One region of the Secundilactobacillus paracollinoides genome, then DNA from elsewhere that is predicted to be linked to it. Evidence: predicted binding sites of a transcription regulator. Region 1 holds the regulator's gene; the other holds the start of a gene.
The links. Region 1 encodes LexA, which represses DNA repair genes until DNA is damaged. Its sites were predicted from a motif close to CNAACANNTGTTNG; they were not measured.
Positions count from the first base shown of each region.

Region 2: AYR61_RS06075 (Y-family DNA polymerase) is a predicted target of LexA. The motif match lies at 8,080-8,093, and genes of this name have one in related genera.

Region 1 covers NZ_CP014912.1:2,539,282-2,548,775, forward strand. The annotation lists tRNA gene AYR61_RS11055 (tRNA-Ser) at 236-323, opposite strand; gene AYR61_RS15710 (hypothetical protein) at 459-602, opposite strand; gene AYR61_RS15715 (NAD(P)-dependent oxidoreductase) at 689-1,003, opposite strand; gene AYR61_RS14955 (Rossmann-fold NAD(P)-binding domain-containing protein) at 993-1,406, opposite strand; gene AYR61_RS11065 (GNAT family N-acetyltransferase) at 2,041-2,589, opposite strand; gene AYR61_RS11070 (universal stress protein) at 2,877-3,320, shown strand; gene AYR61_RS14960 (50S ribosomal protein L4) at 3,464-3,619, opposite strand; gene AYR61_RS15720 (hypothetical protein) at 3,775-3,906, opposite strand; gene AYR61_RS11075 (hypothetical protein) at 3,929-4,294, opposite strand; gene AYR61_RS11080 (HPr family phosphocarrier protein) at 4,331-4,606, opposite strand; gene AYR61_RS15210 (hypothetical protein) at 4,709-4,921, opposite strand; gene AYR61_RS11085 (hypothetical protein) at 5,004-5,405, shown strand; gene AYR61_RS11090 (hydroxymethylglutaryl-CoA synthase) at 5,419-6,582, shown strand; gene lexA (transcriptional repressor LexA) at 6,649-7,278, opposite strand; gene AYR61_RS11100 (DUF896 domain-containing protein) at 7,459-7,704, shown strand; gene AYR61_RS11105 (YneF family protein) at 7,788-8,021, shown strand; gene AYR61_RS11110 (ABC transporter ATP-binding protein) at 8,374-9,494, shown strand, end outside.
Region 2 covers NZ_CP014912.1:1,442,540-1,452,033, forward strand. The annotation lists gene AYR61_RS06035 (FMN-dependent NADH-azoreductase) at 1-26, shown strand, start outside; gene AYR61_RS06040 (aldo/keto reductase) at 750-1,589, opposite strand; gene AYR61_RS06045 (hypothetical protein) at 1,903-2,481, opposite strand; gene AYR61_RS06050 (PLP-dependent cysteine synthase family protein) at 3,256-4,176, shown strand; gene AYR61_RS06055 (trans-sulfuration enzyme family protein) at 4,202-5,380, shown strand; gene epsC (serine O-acetyltransferase EpsC) at 5,352-5,918, shown strand; gene mmuM (homocysteine S-methyltransferase) at 6,242-7,171, shown strand; gene AYR61_RS06070 (hypothetical protein) at 7,280-7,900, shown strand; gene AYR61_RS06075 (Y-family DNA polymerase) at 8,105-9,412, shown strand; gene AYR61_RS06080 (hypothetical protein) at 9,405-9,494, shown strand, end outside.

The DNA.
Region 1 (9,494 bases):
TGGCTGCAGAACGCATTTCACCTCGACTGCTAGAAATCCAAATGCTAAAATAATCATTATCAAATTGAAAAACGTGAATAAAAAAGTGTGGTAAGCTTACAAATCCTATTTGGACAAGTAGACTTACCACACTTTTTTTGATAGTTTCATTCCCACATCAACACGAGACAGAATTAAAAACAAAAAAAGGTTTTGACAACCACATCAAATGGTCGTCAAAACCTTTAAAAATATAAGGAGAGTACAGGATTTGAACCTGCGCGCCGGTATTAGCCGGTTCGCCGGATTTCGAGTCCGGTGCATTACCACTCTGCCAACTCTCCATTAACTAACAACACTAAATAATTATACCAAAACTGAGATAACTTGCAAGGGTTTTAGTCATCATTAACTATTGAGATTAACGGTTTTGACAAAGAGGTAAAGCGCGTCTTTTTTTTGAAATTAAATTATATTAATTACACTTCAGGCGCATTCACGGCCCACTGCGGTTTCTGCCCCCGAAGAACCTGTTCAATCATCTTGGCAGCGCCCATAGCCATGCGTTGGTTGGATTCAACGGTGTTGGATCCAACGTGAGGGGTTACGAAAACGTTGTCCAAGGATAAAAGCGGATTGTCCGTGGTGATGGGTTCCTTCTCATAGACGTCTAAAGCGGCGCCTGCGAGCTTTTTCTCACGTAGGGCAGTTACTCTAGTGCTTCCTCGTCTACAATCGCACCACGGGCCAAATTAATTAGCGAGGCGGTGGGCTTCATTAGAGCGAGTGTTTCCGCGTTGATGATTTTCGTCGTTTCTGGGACAGCTGCGAGGTGAAGGGTTACAAAGTCGGCTGTCTTAAAGAGGGTGTCCCAGTCGACATATTCGCCATAGGCGGTCTCGTAGTGGGTCCGGTTATAGATCAAAACGGTAACGCCAAAACTGCTTAAAATTTTGGCGACTGCTTGACCGATATGGCCGTAACCAACAATACCAACTGTTGCCCCAATTAAATCATGCCCCATGATGTGGTAACCACCAGTCCAGTCGCCGGCGCGCAGTTTTTTTTGAAATGGCATCGAATTGCCGGGCCATCAGCATGATATCCAGAACAGCAGCCTCAGCAACACTGACAGCGTTGGCACCGGGCGTATTCGTTACCCAAACCCCTTTTTTCGCAGCAAATGCGACGTCAATATTGTCGTACCCAACACCGCGCCGAGCGAGAATTTTTAAGTTGGGCATTTTATCGTACAACGAATTGGGAATTTTATTGCTGATCATCATGACGGCGGCAGCGTCCGGAGCAGTCGCTAGGATATTTTCTGCGTCTGGATTGTCAACGGTCAAGACTTCAAAGCCCTGCTTTGTCAGGTAATGGTCGGTGAGGTCGTCTGCCACGGCAGGCATAATTATTTTTTCGGTCATATTACGCATCCTTTTGCCTAGATGCGGTTCAAGAATAGCACTGTTGATAGCAATATTGTTGAAGTGAACACACCTATAGCGATATTTAAGTTCAGTTTAGTGATTAGTGATTGTCACTATTATAATAACTTCGATGGCCTTAAAACAAGCTTAAATCAGCATTCTATTAGGCAAAGTACGGCTTGATTGAAATACTGTCTCAACTGGCAATACCAGTACAAAACACCTCTTGAAATTTAGTAGAAACCGGCATAAAATGACATAATAACTTGAGTACAATGGGACTCATGTTAGGTAAATAAATGGTTAAGCGTGTTCACCGGTGTGGTGGGCGCGCTTTTTATTTAGCATGGGTTGAAAAAAGGGATTCGGCGAGTTGTTTTGCCAACACAAAAGTTAATATTGCCAAAAAACAAGATGATAGCGCTTTAAAAGTCGAAAATTATCGTACAAATTGTTTACAAATAAATTTATTGGGTGTATTCTTGTCAGCATACTTTCCAGTACGAACGTACTTATTCTCAACTACCAAAAGATGTCGATTCCCGTGAGGGAATGGGCTTTTTTTGTGTCATCAAAAGAATATGTGCATAAAAAAACGTCTGAGATCATCTCTCAGACGTTGGTGGTGAATTTAGCTGGCATGGGGCATCGTTTTTGGATTAGACGTCAGTCGTTCATATACGTAACTAATATCATCCTTGTGATAGACGCCGTAAATTTCACCGACTTTAGTGAAGTTCATTTTATCGATCAGGTGTTGCATGGCCTTATTATCGGCGTGGGTATCAATGCGAATACTATCGATTTCAGGGTGGTTGGCCTCAACGTGACTGATCACACTTTCAAATAGTTGCGTTGCATAGCCTTTGCCACCGTGGTTTGAATGGATAGCGACCCGGTGAATCACCAGGTAGTTGTCGTTATGATTCAGCCAGTCGCCCGTCATGGTATCGTATGAATGGTCTGGTGCTGTGACGATTGCGATCGCCCCAACTGTTTGGTTATCGTCGGCATGGGCAAGATATGCAAAGCCGTGATTGATGTCGTCAGTGATTTGGTCAGCGGAAGGGTAGTCCCCCTGCCACTGGTCGACACCTTTTTCCGCGAGCTGATCACGCCCGTCACTTAAAATCGCCACGATATTGTCTAAATCGGCGATGGTTGCTTTTGTTAATTGCATTTGTAAACACTCCTTTGCAAAGAAATCACATGCTCTAATGTAACTGATTCTGAGCGGAATTGCTAGCGTTAATGACTCGAGATGATGAAAATTTCATAAACGAGACAGTTTACTAATAACTGTCTGTTTTTCTCGTTGGCGATAGTGTTCCAAATTGGGAAAATAATGGGATGAAAACGTGGGCATTTACATTGCTATTCTGGCATTATTTGGTGATAATAACACTATAGGATGAAACAGCGAGAACAGACACCCGGCGGCAGTACCTACCGAAAGGAGTCATGATAATGTATCAACACATTTTGGTCCCCTTAGATGGCAGTGCAAATTCAAATCAGGCGCTTCAAGAAGCTATTGAACTAAGTCGTGTTTTTGGCGCGAAACTAACGTTACTGACAGTGGTGAACAATAGTAACTGGATTGCAGCGTCAGGGAGCATTGCAACAGATATTACAAAAGATTATCGTGAGCGGGCAGAAAGATTACTCGCTCAAGGACGGGCAATCACTGATAAGGCCGGTATTCAGACAACGAGTGTGATCAAAACGGGTATCCCGAAAAATGTCATTGTGGATTATTGTCAGAGTGAAGACATTGATCTGATCGTGATTGGTAAATCGGGGGCGGATGCAATCAATCGGTTACTCATTGGATCGACCACTGCCTATGTGGTGCGCCACGCCACTGTTCGGGTGCTGGTGGTCAATGCGCAAGAAGATCCGGAGGCGTAACCAACAGCAGGGACAACCAATAAGCAGCTTTTCACATTGCCCACCAGGATACCGTGTAGTCGTGACTAAAGCTAAAAAATAAGACTCAAAAATGATCCAGCTCGACGGCCAAAAGGGGTGTCAGCTGGATCATTTTTAGGTGGTTATTTAGGGTCAAAATTAGATTTAAAAATATAGCCACATGAAGGACAGTGGTTGATGCCGTGATAGATTGTCATTGGACGGCGACATTGTGGACAGGTGCCACGAACGCCTCGTGCGATTTTTTTAAAGGTCGATTTCTTTGGTTCTTCGGTCATGGTAATGAGGACCTCCCTTTATGTTCAGTATACGCTTCAACGCAAGATAACGATAATAATTGCTTGATGGTTATTGCGGTGAGTATTGCTAATAAAAGGAAAAAGGCTGGTATCAGGAATACCAGCCTTTTTCACTATTGCTATATACAATTAATTTAATGACGGTTCTTTCTTGCTGCCGACAACTCATTAAGGGCTTGAAGAACCTGTTGCTGTTGATCATAATCGAGCTTTGTAAAGGCATCGATAAAGGTACTGTACGTTGTTTCAAAGCTGGCATCTGCCATAAGTTACAGCCTCCTATTTGAATTAGCCAAGGAGCAGTTGGTGCGCGACCTTGATCTGTGGTGAGTCACCCTGATGTTCAGCGACAACTTGAACGATTGCTTCCTTCGAGGGGACTTTTAGAACGTGTTCATCTTCGCTGGAAGCAAAATTGATCGTAGCGAGACGGTATTTGTCCGCGTCCATCGCGTCGTCAATATCACGGATGAGGTTGAGCGCTGGTTGGCCAGACTGAAAGAAAATATGCTGTGAGGCGAACCGTTGGTAGGAGACGCTGCCGACTTGGGTGATACTTTTGTGTTCTTCGGGATCGGCCAAAATAATCTTGTACGAAATGGTGACCGTTTCGTGCGTCACACGATTACTAAAGTTAATAGTGTATTGATTCAACGTGATCCCTCCAATACGGTTAGCGAATGCGAGTGCTTAAAGTGTCTTGACGAATTGCTTGTCAGTTAATGCCGTGATGACTTCTTGTAGCTGCGCATCGTCACCTTCAACGCTGATCTCAACTTCGGCATCAGCTGGAACACCCAGACTCATGACACCCAAACTGCTGTTAGCGATAGTGGTGGTACCGTTATACTTGAGCATAATCTTAAAGGTAAACTTTGATAATTCATTGGTAAGTTGGTTAACAGTGTCGCCAGTTAGGCCACCGTTAGCAATGACACGTACTTTTGTACTTTTTAAATTGAACACCTCAACATTCTCAAATTGGTTGTGTAATCGCTACACACACTCTAAATTTAATATAATGACGCTTTCATTAACAAGTGATTTGGATTAAAGTCTGACACTTGTTTAATTGACGATGGGGTTAAACCCGTTGTAGGTCACAACTAATCCAAGCCAAACCGCTCCGATAAAAACAAGGAAGACGGCAGCTACAAGCGATAACGCGCGCAACCAGTGCCGCAGTGAAGACTGTTCTACATAGTGCGCACCAACTAGCCCGCAGACGATGATTAAAACAGCAATTAAAATATTATAAGTGTTTGAAGTTAGAAGTCTCACAGGACACATCCTCACATTAAGTGTTAAAGTTATTCTAGCATGGTGAGCTGACATTACAAGTCGCGATTCGGGAGGAAAACGAATGCGGTTTTCAGAGTTAACACCAATTCAATTAAACGTAATCTCACAGTCATCTGTATATAGCAACTCACAGGATAGGCCGCACTTGCATGACTGGCAAATTGATTGGCGTCGGTTATACACGCTGGTCAATGATAATTCAGAGCAATTATTAGAAGTTAAGGCTGGTCTGGCTGAAGACTGGGTGCGCACCCACGGGACCGTTTGGGATGTCACCCAGGGCTTTCATCGGCGGCCCAATGACAGCTACGATTATGATGACACCGTGTTTTGGGGGTATTCGTCATGGGCGACCCCAGCCATAGTTGTGACATTTGCGGATGAACGAGAGGCAGCATTTGCGCTTTATACGCACGGAATGGATTATAATTATCATTATTTAGGATATGGACAATTAGATTAAAGGAGCACAGAACATGCAAGTAGGAATTGATCAGATTGGCTTTTATGCCCCAAACCAGTATTTAGACCTGACAGCGTTGGCGCAGGCCCGCAATGAAGATCCCAATAAGTATCTCATTGGGATCGGCCAGAGTGAGCAGGTTGTGATTCCAGTTACCCAAGATGTTGTGACTATGGCGGCGAGTGCAGCCAGCCAGATCATAACAGACGATAATCGCGATAAGATCGCAATGGTGATTTTTGGCACGGAGTCGGGTATTGACCATTCAAAATCGGCAGCGATGTATGTGAAACGGTTGTTACAGCTGCCAGACCAGATCAGAGCGATTGAGGTCAAGCAGGCTTGTTATGGGGCGACCTTTGGTGTGCAAACAGCCAAGGATTTCGTCCGGGCCAATCCGGATAAACAAGTGCTCGTTATTGGCGCCGACATTGCGCGTTACGGTTTAAATACGCCTGGTGAAGTGACCCAGGGTGGTGGGGCAGTGGCCATGACGATTGCGGCTGACCCACAAATTTTGGCGCTTGATGATGCGACTAGTTTTCGTTCTGAAGACGTCATGGACTTTTGGCGGCCATTATACCGGACGGAAGCCCTAGTAGATGGACGTTATTCGGAAAACATTTATGTCGATTTTTTCAAGGCGGTCTTCCACGACTACTGTGCACAAACTGGCCGAACGATTGCGGACTTTACAGCACTGACCTATCATTTGCCATTTACAAAGATGGGATTGAAGGGGTTACGAGCAGTCTTGCCTGAGGCTAGTGAGCAACAACAAGCAATATTAAAGGCAAACTTTGAAGCGAGTCGTGCCTATAACCGGCGGGTCGGTAATCTCTACACAGGGTCATTATATTTAAGTTTAATCTCGTTACTCGCTAATGCTGAATTAACGGCGGGCGACCGGATCGGGTTATTCAGCTATGGTTCCGGTGCTGAGGGTGAGTTCTATAGCGGTACGTTGGTTCAGGATACGCCACAGTTAAACTTGCGGAATTGGTTTGACGCCTACTTTAAACAGCGTCGTGAATGTTCCGTGGCAGCATACGAACAACAATTTCAGCAGCAGTTGCCCGCGCATGACGTGTTGTTAGATACCCGAGCTGATGATGCCAGATTCGTGTTGACCGGCATCAGGCATGACCAGCGCCAGTACGTTGATCGGCAAGCATAATTAAGACAGTAAAAAAGACTCTAGCCGTCAAACGATGGCTAGGGTCTTTTTAAGGTGTAAGTCAATTTATTGAATGTGGTCACGATAAACGCCAATGACCTTACCCAAAATGGTGACACTGTCCAAAATAATGGGCGCCATGGTGTCGTTTGCCGGTTGCAGACGGTAGTAATTCTTTTCTTTGTAGAACCGCTTGCAGGTCGCTTCATTATCCTCAGTCATGGCGATGACAATGTCGCCATTATCTGCGCCTGATTGTTTTTTAACGATGACCTTATCGCCATTTAAAATAGCATCGTTGATCATTGACTCCCCGCGAATCGTCAGCATAAAGAGGTCACTGGCCTCGTCTTCAAGTTCGTCAGGAATGGGGAAGTAGTCCACTGCTTCTTGGACGGCCAAGATTAGCTGTCCAGCAGTAACGGTACCAAGCACTGGAATCTTTGTTGGGGTCAGTTGGATACCTAGTGCGTCGATCCCCATATCGGTGACTTCTAGTGCCCGGGGCTTGGTCGGGTCTTTAATGAGGTACCCCTTTTTGGTGAGGCGGGCAATGTGGCCGTGGACGGTCGATGTTGAGCTAAGGCCAACAGCTTCCCCGATTTCTCTAACGGTCGGCGGGTATCCGTGTTCCTGTGTTTGGTCATAAATATATTGCAAAATGGAGAGTTGTTTTGTCTCTGAAGATTTTGTCATGAGTTTACCTCGAAAGTTCGTTGTTTTATTGTGTTTATTGTACCATGAAACCCATTCAACTTCAAACAAACGTTCGGTTATGGCAAATACGGTTAACTTCTGGCAGAATCGGGGGGCATTTCAATTGTTAAATCGGTCAAATGCTGGTAGAATATGAAACTGCGTGTAAGGAGTGATCATATGGCAGATGATGAAATGAAAAAATTAATTGCTCGGATCAATGAGTTGGCTAAGAAGGCCAAGGAAGACGAGCTTACTGAAGTTGAAGAAATCGAACGCAAAAAACTACGAAAACGCTATTTAGAGAAGTTCCGTGAATCCTTTAAGAGTCAGATCGAAATGGTTCGGGTTTTCGATAAGGCGGGTAAAGAAGTCACACCGGAAAAGGTCCAAAAAATCCAACGCAAAAAGGGCTTACGTGACTAAATTTTGAGAACTTTCCAGAACCGCTTTTCATTTCAGGCGGAATTGTGTAATATTGTTTAAGGAAGTTTTAAAAAAGGAGGCACATCCGCTTGTCAACTGGTATTTGGATATTGATCGTTGCAATCGCACTGATCGTTGGTCTTGCCGGTGGGTTATTTGGCGCACGGCGCTACATGGAAAAGTACATCAAAGAAAACCCGCCATTTAACGAAGATCAACTTCGGACGATGATGATGCAGATGGGACAACGCCCGTCTGAAAAGAAGCTGCGTCAGATGATGAACAGCATGAAACAACAAGACACAAGTAAAAAATAAGTCGATAATTGAGTCAGGACCGGTATTCGGGTCCTGACTCTTTATTTTGGACGCGGGAAAAAATTTTCGCGCAGCGTCTATGGCACCTAAGATTGAAATCCCGACCCAAGTTGGATTTTGGTGTTAGGTGCCTTATATTGCCGATTGCGTCTTTGTTTCATGCCTAGGTTATCAAGGGCTAGTAGTTTCCAGAATTAACAGTTTTAAAGTTGTTTGCGTTTAAAAGGCTGCTATTTTTTAACAGGATAGGGTCAAGATGTTGTTTAAGTATATTTTTAAAGACTGTGATACGCTAGTTCTATGTGAGTCAAGTGATTATTGGAAATGAGAGGTAAGAAAGAACACCAGGGGTATTTTTCGAAAACTAGGGTGGTATTTTAAGCGGGAGCGTCGGACATACTTAATTGGCGTTTTAGGGTTACTGTTGACCGCTTTATTTGCGATTATTCCGCCACGATTGATCGGGATGGTGGTCGACGCCATCAACGACCATCGGCTGACGGTGCGGCGATTACTCATCTATTTAGCTATTCTTGTAGTGGCAGCCATTGGCCAGTACGTGACCCGCTACATGTGGCGGACCGCTATCTGGGGTGCTGCGGCTGAACTTGAACGCTTGCTGCGGACGCGGCTATTTAAACATTACATGGTGATGGACCAAACATTTTATCAAAAATACCGTACGGGAGATCTGATGGCCCGTGCAACCAACGACTTGCAGGCAATTCAACGGGTTGCTGGTGGTGGGATTTTACAGTTTGCGGATTCCATCATTACTGGTGGCACAACGCTAATTGCAATGATGACACTGGTTAATTGGCGCTTGACCTTAATTGCGGTCCTGCCATTTCCGCTATTGGCAGTCATGGCATTTTATCTTGGCCAAAAGATGAACATTGCCTTTCGGGAGTCACAAGCTGCGTTTTCACGACTCAACAACAAAGCCCAGGAAAGTATTACGGGTATCAAGGTTATTAAAAGTTTAGGCCAAGAGCGAGAAGATATGGCTGACTTTAATCATCAGGTGGATGAAACCATCAACGTGAATCGGCGGGTGAACCGATTAGACGCCATGTTTGATCCATTGACAACACTGATCATTGCGCTGGCATACGTTGCAACCATTGTGATTGGCGGGTCACTTGTCGTTCACGGGACGATTACGATTGGAAATCTCGTGACGTTTATCACCTATCTGGCCATGATGGTCTGGCCGATTTTTGCAGTTGGAATGCTGTTTAACACACTTGAACGTGGGAATGCCAGTTATGACCGTGTGATGCATTTATTGAACGAAGTCCCGGCAGTGAGCGACGGTGAAAGTGGGCGGCAAACTGCGCCTCAGGGCGATTTAACGTTTGATATTCAACAGTTTCAATATCCAGGTGATGACCATCCGAGTTTAACCGATGTAGCCTTTACGGTAAAAGAGGGGCAGACACTTGGAATCGTTGGCCGGGTCGGCTCTGGAAA
Region 2 (9,494 bases), 1.1 Mb from region 1:
GGTATTTGGCGGATGTTTTAGGGTAGATTAAAACCACCTGAACTTGGGATTATAGTCCTTGTTTAGGTGGCTTTTCTTGGGATAAGTGCGATTTAAGATTGTGCACTTCTGTCCTCGAGCCGAAACGTGCTACAGAAGGGCAAGGAGTCCCACTATGCTCCACTCCTTGGGCGCCCCTGGTTTCGCACTCGTGGATGGCTTCCTTTATTGTTGAAAGGTGCGATTAACACAGTGCATTACTGTCCTCGAGCCGAAACGTGCAAAAAAGGGCAGGGAGTTGCACATAAGCCGACTCTGACACAAATTCCAAGCCCAGGAATTTCTGTCAGAGTCAACTTATGCTCCACTCCCTGGGCGCCCTTTTTTGCACTCGTGGGTGTTTTATTCTTTAGTCGAAAGGTGCGATTAAGATTGTGCACTGCTGTCCTCGAGCCGAAACGTGCTACACGGGGCAAGGAGTTGCACCTAGTGGACTTCGGTCACAAATTCCCAAGCCCAGGAATTTATGACCAAAGTCCACTAGGCTCCACTCCTTAACCGCCCCTGGTTTCGCACTCTACAAAAAAACACCGCGATCATATTTCGCGGTGTCTCTCTTAAACGGTATCAGCTAGTTAGCCATACGCTCCGTAGCTGATGCCTTAAGATTATTTCCAATAGTCAAAAAGCATCACCTCCTTTATTTATTGCCAATAGAATACTGCGAATAAAAAAGAAAGTCAACAGATGTTACTCATCTGTAATTTTGATTAGTCAAACTCTTCGTATTCGTTAGGATCTTGGCCATCGACACGGCCATCAGCCTTGTTTAAACGATTAATATCTTCAATCTCATCTGGTGTTAATTCAAAATCAAAGATGTCCAAATTTTGACGTTGGTGTTTCAAACTGCTGGATTTTGGCAACGGCACGATACCGCGTTGGGTGTGCCAGCGCAGGATGATTTGGCCGGTGTTTTTGCCATACTTTTTGGCGAGTTCCTGGATAACTGGTTCTTTCAGCGAGGCACTGCCGCGACCCAGTGGACTCCAGGCTTCTGTCGCGATGCCACGTTCTTGGTCAGCCTTTAAACCCGCTTCGTTGATCCAGTATGGGTGGACTTCAATCTGGTTAACCGCGGGCGTGACACCCGTTTCGTTTATCAGTCGGTCCAAATGGGCTGGTTCGAAGTTTGAAACCCCGATTGACCGGATGAGACCCAATTTTTGCGCGGTGATCATTGCGCGCCATGCTTCAACGTAGTGGTCGCGCTTTGGCAGGGGCCAATGAATCAAAAATAGGTCGAAGTAGTCCAATCCCATGCGGGCAAGGGACTCTTCAATGGCGTTCAATGCGTCGTCATATTTGTGATATTTGCCAGGCAATTTTGAGGTAATAAAGAACTCGCTGCGAGGCACACCAGATAACCGGACAGCCTTGCCGACGATGCCTTCATTATCGTAGTTTGTTGCACTGTCGAGGGATCGATAACCGTCGTGGATGGCGGATAAGATTTGGTGCAGGCCGGCGCCACCACGAATTTGGTAAGTGCCCAGACCGATTTTTGGCAATAGGTTGCCATCGTTTAATTCAAAGTTTGGTGTTGTCATGTGTAAAACCTCCTGTGAAATAACGCAATACCTCTTTAGCATGTCGCTTAAGGCTAAAAAATGCAACCATTTTGAGTTGCCTTCTCACATTTACACAACCTTTACAAGAACAACATCATTTCTTTACATTGGTTGGCTATACTGAGGTTATCGGCTGAATTGTCGATAACCTTTCTTTGGTGATTCATCCCGCTTACATCCCTTGTGAGGTTTTCTTTTTGGGGGAACCCAGCTGAAAACCTTACTTTTACGCAATTAAAAAACACATCGGTCTGCATGAGCCGATGTGTTCTAAAAAAATGATCATGTTGAGTTAACCATTTACTGCCTGTTTTGTCCTGAAATTGTGCTTCAAATGCGGCCATACCAATTTGTCTGACATCGCAATGAAGAAGCCATTTCCGATGATTGAGCAGATGGTCCCGATATTCACTGACAAGATTTCATGAGTGAAAATAAACGCAATAATGATGGCAATCAACGGTGGAATAAAATCAATCAATTGAGATGCCGTTGCATTCCCTTTAAGATACAGGAACCGCAGAATATTTGTTGTGTCATCATTGGGGTGCATCACGATATTTGCGCGTTGATAGAGGGAAATCCCAATACAGAAAACGATGATGCCGCCAATACTTAACAGGGCACGCCAGAAAATGTTCAGACCACCAACGCCCATCGCATCAAAAAAGGACACGAAGAAGGAAACAAAGTAACTGAAAAACATGGCATAGATGATTTCACCGACCATCCGTGGAATGTCCAAATGACGAATGAGGACTTGATTTGTGAGTGTATTCAACACACCGATGATCATGAGAATGACCCCGATGTTGACCCCGAGCCAGTGACTCAGGTTTACGGCGGAAGCGGTCCATAGACCACTTCCCATATTTGCTGAAACGGCTAGAGCGTTCCCGGAGGCATTTAGCAGCAGCCCCACGACTAGACCAATTAAACGATCTCTTAAATTATTTTTAATGGGTGTCGTCTCCAGTTAGTTTCGTTATCAAACCAATACTAGCACATCAAAGAAACCCTTTTCAATGCTGAAAAAACAGTGAATTAAAATTTGGCTGTTTGCAAGTGAGCGTTGTTGTACCAGTGCTGGACACGATTTTTAGTTGTATCTTCAATCGTTAGTCAACGAACACCGGTATGCTTGACATCACGGATGAACAATAAGTAAAAAAGAGGGATGATATAAGTTAAAAAGGTTAGGCTAAAATTGAAAAACAAATCACAATTTGGCTCTGAAAATTGACCATTTTTTACTTAAAAACACCTAAACAACTCATTTTGACTTTTGGTTAAATGTGTTTTTGAGTGATTATTTTGAAATTTTTTACTGAAGGCCTTTATAGAAAGAAGGCGTTTTTTAAAAATTCATTCAGGAAATATTGTTTGACTTTCTAAACAATTCCAGTTATATTTAAGCCATCAAATTACAGGAGGTTACACGATGACTCAATTTACGTTCAGTGCAGTACAAAATAACTGTTGTCGGATGTCGCGTTTTTGGCGATGTTCGGCCTGTTAAGCATTGACTTTTTGAGGGTAGTGTATCCGAAAAGTCCTGCTAGCTCAGGCTAGACATGGACTAAGGGCGCGAGAATTCATTTCGAATTCCGCGCCCTTTTTGTAGTTTCAGGAAGGAAGAAAACCGATGATCATTCAAAGCGTGTCACAACTTATTGGCAACACACCGTTACTTGAACTCCCAATTGACGTCCCAAATGGCAGTCATATTTACGCCAAACTGGAAATGTTTAATCCCGGTGGCAGCATCAAGGACCGGTTGGGACAGTACCTGATTCAAGATGGTATCGACAAGGGTAAAATCAACGACCAGACAACGATTATTGAACCAACGGCAGGCAATACCGGCATTGGTGTTGCCTTGGCAGCACAACAGCACCATTTGCCAACGATTCTCGTTGTACCAGAGAAGTTCAGCTACGAAAAACAAACGTTGATGCGCGCTTTGGGAGCAACCATCGTCAACACTCCTTCCGAAGGCGGCATCAAAGAAGCCATTCAAAAAGCACGTGAGATTGCAGCTGATACGCCAAACAGTTACGTGCCGATGCAGTTTGAAAACCCTGCGAACCCAGCAACGTACTACCACACGTTAGCGCCGGAACTGATTGCTGATCTGGGTGATCAAGGCATCGACGCGTTCGTTGCGGGTGCTGGCAGCGGCGGCACCTTCGCCGGCATTGCCAAGTACCTGAAAGAGCAGAATCTCAAAACGAAGAGCATCGTCGTTGAACCAGAGGGCTCGATCTTAAACGGCGGCCCTGCTCACAGTCATCGTACCGAGGGTATCGGCGTTGAATTCATTCCGCCGTTTTTCCAGGAGGTGACCATTGATGAAACGCTGACGATTCCGGACGCGGATGCCTTTGAACAGGTTCGCCAAATGGCGGCAACACAGGGATTATTTATCGGCAGTTCCAGCGGTGCAGCCTTGGCGGCCAGCCTGAAGGTTGCCGAAGAACTACCAGCTAACAGCACCATCGTGACCGTTTTCCCAGACAGCAGTGAACGGTACATGAGCGAGCATATTTACGAAAAAGAAGCTTAATAGTCAAAAAATGGAGGATGACCTTATGAAATTTGAAACGAAATTATTACACGGTGGTATCAGTGAAGATGCAGAAACAGGCGCAACGTCGATTCCAATCTACATGGCCTCAACGTTTCATCAGCAAAAAATCGGTGAAAACAAGTACGAATACTCCCGGACAGGCAACCCAACTCGGGACGCTGTGGAAGCCTTGATTGCCGACCTTGAAGGCGGCACTGCCGGTTTTGCGTTCGCTTCCGGGTCAGCCGCTATTGATACAGTTTTCTCCATGTTCTCGGCGGGCGACCACTTCATCGTTGGTAACGATGTGTACGGTGGCACGTTCCGCCTGATCGATAGCGTCCTGAAGCGCTTTGGCATGACTTTTACGGTAGTCGATACTCGCGATCTTAACGCGGTGGAAGCTGCCATCACCCCAGCAACGAAGGCCATTTATCTGGAAACCCCAACGAACCCGTTGTTGAAGGTGACGGACATTGCCGCGGTCGCAAAAATTGCGAAGAACCACGAACTCCTGAGCATTATTGATAACACCTTCTCATCCCCATATGTTCAGCGACCGTTGGAACTGGGCGTGGATATCGTTTTACACAGCGCATCGAAGTACCTTGGCGGCCATTCTGACGTCATCGCCGGCGTTGTGGTTGTTCGTGATCCAGAACTCGCAGAACGGATCGGGTACCTGCAAAACGCCATCGGCAGCATCCTGGCACCGCAGGAATCCTGGTTGCTGCAACGCGGGATGAAGACGCTGGCCATCCGGATGCAGGCGCACCTCGCTAACGCCCAGAAGGTCTTTGACCACCTCAGCGACCAGCCATCCGTTGCGAAGATCTACTACCCAGGCGACCCGAACAATCCCGATTATGAAGTAGCAAAAAAGCAGATGCACGGGTTTGGTGCCATGATCTCGTTTGAACTGCAACCAGGGTTAGATCCAAAGAAGTTCGTGGAAAACTTGCAGGTTATCACGTTAGCTGAGAGTCTGGGCGCTCTGGAAAGCCTGATTGAGATTCCAGCACTGATGACGCACGGGGCCATCCCACGTGAGATTCGGTTGGAAAACGGTATCAAGGATGAGCTCATTCGCTTGTCGGTCGGCATCGAAGACAGCAATGATCTTTTGGCTGACCTTGACCGCGGGTTTACCAGCGTCCAACAGGGGAAAGACCATGTTACAGACAGCACGCGCCATTCTTAAGCGTGACCCCGCAGCGCACAGCCTGTGGGAAGTGCTGCTGACCTATCCGGGACTGCACGCGTTGTTCTGGCACCGAATCGCTCATTTTCTAGCGGGGCACGGCCGCTACATTCTGGCAGCGCTGGTCAGTCGGTATTGCACGCACCGGACTGGCGTGATCATTGCGCCGGAAGCGCAGATCGGTAAACGGGTGTTTATCGACCACGGCACCGGCGTGGTGATCGGTGCTACGGCCATCGTGGAAGACGATGTCACGATTCTGCACGGCGTCACGCTGGGCGCACGTGATAGTGAGGTTGACGGCAGACGGCACCCAATCGTTCGGCAAGGCGCATTCATTGGCGCTAACGCCCAGATACTCGGTCCCATTTCGGTGGGTCGACGCAGTAAGGTCGGTGCCGGCGCAGTCGTTTTAAAGGATGTGCCGGACAACATGACCGCCGTGGGTAATCCCGCTCGACTCGTCACCCATAAACGCACGGGATGGGTGACTTACCGGTACAGCGAGATGATCGTTGGTCAGCGGATGGAAGGGTAGTTTGAGTTGCGTTAGTGAAGTGCGCGACAGAAACGATTATATATGAAGAAAAGTTCGCAGTCTTGTTGGCTGCGGACTTTTTGATTGGTTAAACAAGGCACTTAATACTGCCAAAGTACATTTTTGAGCTTGTACCAGAAATGATTGTAAATTCTTATAATGACATCAAACTGTAATCGTTTCCAACACCAGTTCAAGATATAATAGGGGCAAATATAGCAGGTGACGGACAGCCAGAATTGTTTTGATCGTTAGTAGGGTCACTTGTCAGCGAATAGCGGGCAAGAATGGATAACACATAAAACAAACGCGGGGGTGCGCTTATGGTAAATCTGTTGGATCAGCAACCTTTGGTAATTGATGGCGGCATGGCGACCGAGTTAAGCAAACAGGGGATCGACACGACGAGTCCCCTCTGGTCGGCGATGGCAGCGGCTAAATTTCCCAATGCAGTACAGGGGGTTCACCGTCAGTACTTTGAAGCTGGTGCTAGTGTTGCGACAACGGATAGTTTTGTAGCGAGTATCCCAACCTTAGTCAACGCAGGGATGTCCTTGACAGATGCCCGCCACTTGGTGCGAGCAACCGTTAAATTAGCAAAACGGGCTCGGGATGCCTATCGAGCAGACAGCGGAAGCGAACGGCCGCTACTGATTGCTGGCGGCGTTGGTCCGTATGCGGAATACAGTGATGATCCAAGCAAGTCAGTCGGCAATTACGCGCTAACGATACCGGAATATCAGCGATTTCACCGGGAGCGGATGCAGTTATTGGCAGCGGCCGGCGTGGATCTATTTGCGTTTGAAACGCAACCGAACTTTACTGAAACACAGGCGTTAACGGAACTGCTGGAGTGTGAATTTCCTGATAAAACGGCCTGGCTATCGTTTAGTGTGGACGACCAGGGCAACCTATGGGATGGTACGCCGTTGTGGGAAGCCGTATCCTACTTTGAACCGCACCCACAGATCGAAGCTATCGGTGTTAATTGTTTGGCGCCAGACGATATTTTAGACATGGTGGCAACAATCAAACAGGTGACGACAAAACCAATTATTGTGTATCCCAACAACGGGGCGGTCTTTGACGCAGAGACGCAAACCTGGTCAGTGGATGATCAGACACCGACGCTCGCATCCCTTGCGCCACAGTGGTTAGCGGCCGGTGTCAGCATCATTGGCGGTTGCTGCGGCACAACGCCTGACGACATTCACTCATTAGCGCGTGTCGTTAATAAAACATCAGTTAAATAATCAACAAATGTTCCTTATAATGTTTGATAAATCCAGAATCGACAATTCTTGAATCTGGTGACGAACTGGGTAGAATGAGGGTACTAAATGACAAAGGAGTGAGTCACGATGTACCCTGAAAACGGCCTTGTTGCAGATTTTGAACTGGTATTTCAACGACGTCACAGTAACGCTCAGGAACAGGTTAGTCAGCAGTTAGCACTTCTCTCCACGCAACCAGTTAGTCGATGGACAACGCCGTTAAGCTGTGTTTATCTATTAGGGGGTTCGGATGGTATCCGAGCTGCCATCCAGGATGAACTCACCTTAGAAAACAGGGTGCCAGACTTTACTGGTATGGACAGCGTGGCTGAATACTTTGAAGATAAATTTGATGAGGTCACTGCGATGCGGCATAGTCAGTGGCACGGTCGGCTTGAGACAGACGTTGCTGAGGTTACCAGGCAGCACGCGCGCCACTTGCCCATTCTGCTCAGCGACGTGTTCTATATGTGGGGCATGGGTTATGAGCAGGGGTACCGGTTTACGGTCATCTACAATGCGTGGCTGCTGCGCAAGTATAGTGGGAAAACGGCAATCACGCCTTACTCCCCCGTGTTCTTTAAACGGGTGCACGATGATGCGATCGATATGATGTGCGAATTGATTGAAAATGACAGTGAATTGGATGATCTGCTGTGTGCAATCAGTGAAAATTTAGCAATTAAGACACCAAGTTTTAATGAATAGCGTCCAAAACGCCTCGTCGAATTGACGGGCGTTTTTTTGATGTCAAAAGAATCGTTTATTGAGGATGAGTCAGTGCACTGATTTCAGTGAGTGCCGTCACTATTTCCGGATTTTTGAGTCATGGCATTAAAAAAATTAACTTGACCAGAACGAACGCATGTTTGTATAATAGGGTTAACCAAACAAACGTTCGAGGCGAGCATCATGGATATTAACTACGACAATGAGCCACATGGGGTGTTTTTTCTCATTGACAATAAGTCCTTTTACGCCAGCGTTGAAGCGAGTATGCGTGGGTTAAATCCACTGGAAGTCCCGTTAGTCGTGATGAGTGAACAGGAAAATACCAATGGCGGGTTGATCTTGGCCACGTCACCGGAGGCTAAGAAACGCTACCACCTGCAGGCCAATGTTTCACGTCAGCACGATCTGCCGACAGATCCGGCCTTAATGGTCGTCCCGCCACGGATGAATTTATACATCAAACGTAATTTACAAATTAATGATATTTTTCGCCGATTTGTTGCCGATGAGGATCTGCTGCCCTATTCAATCGATGAATCGATTCTGGACATGACCCATTCTTGGCGCTTATTTGGTGATAGTCCAGAAGCAGTTGCCCGAAAGATTCAGTTGACCGTTCGACAAGAACTTGGACTGTACACCACCATTGGCATTGGTGAAAATCCCGTCCAGGCGAAGATTGCCCTGGACATTTACGCGAAACACAACCGTGATTTAGTGGGTGAGATTACGTACGACACGGTTGATCAGACGATTTGGCCGATCAAGAACATGACGGATGTATGGAGTATTGGCCACCGCACGGAAAAACATCTGAACCGGCTAGGCATCCATAGTATGTGGGACCTTGCCCACTATGATCCGTTTGCGCTGAATCAGGAAATGGGGTTGATCGGGATGCAACTGTTTGCGTTAGCCTGGGGCATCGACCACTCGCAACTTCGGGAGCGTCGCGGTCCAAAAGAGGCCAGTATTGGTAACTCGCAGGTGTTGCCGCGTGATTACCAAACGCAGGCGGAGATCGAGACCGTCATCAAGGAAATCGGTGAGCAGGTGGCATCGCGATTACGGCACCATCGCAAGCAGACCAGCTGCATTTCACTGGCGATTGGGTTTTCTTATGCTGCCAGTGAGGCGGACGGTCGCAGCGGGTTTCACCAGGCTAAACGCATTGAACCGACCGACCGGAATCACGATATTGTGGCGATCCTGATCAGTATGTTTCGATATCAGTGGGAGGGTCAAACGATCCGCAACATTGCGGTGTACACAAGTCGGTTGAACAGTAAGCAAAGTCAGCAGCTGACCTTTTTTGAACCGCCAAGGCCACAAATTAGGCGTGATCAAAGCGACCATCTCGTTGACCAGATTCGTGACCGATTTGGGTTTACGAAACTTGTCTATGCCAGCAGCCTCTTGAAAGGGGGAACCGCGATTGAGCGTGCCTCACTTGTCGGTGGTCATAACGGCGGTAATGCCTATGCCTAGTGATCTCAAACTGATTACCGAACGCATCGACCACCTGTTTAAACGTAAAATGCAAACGCGTTATTGGCTAATGGTGACCGAC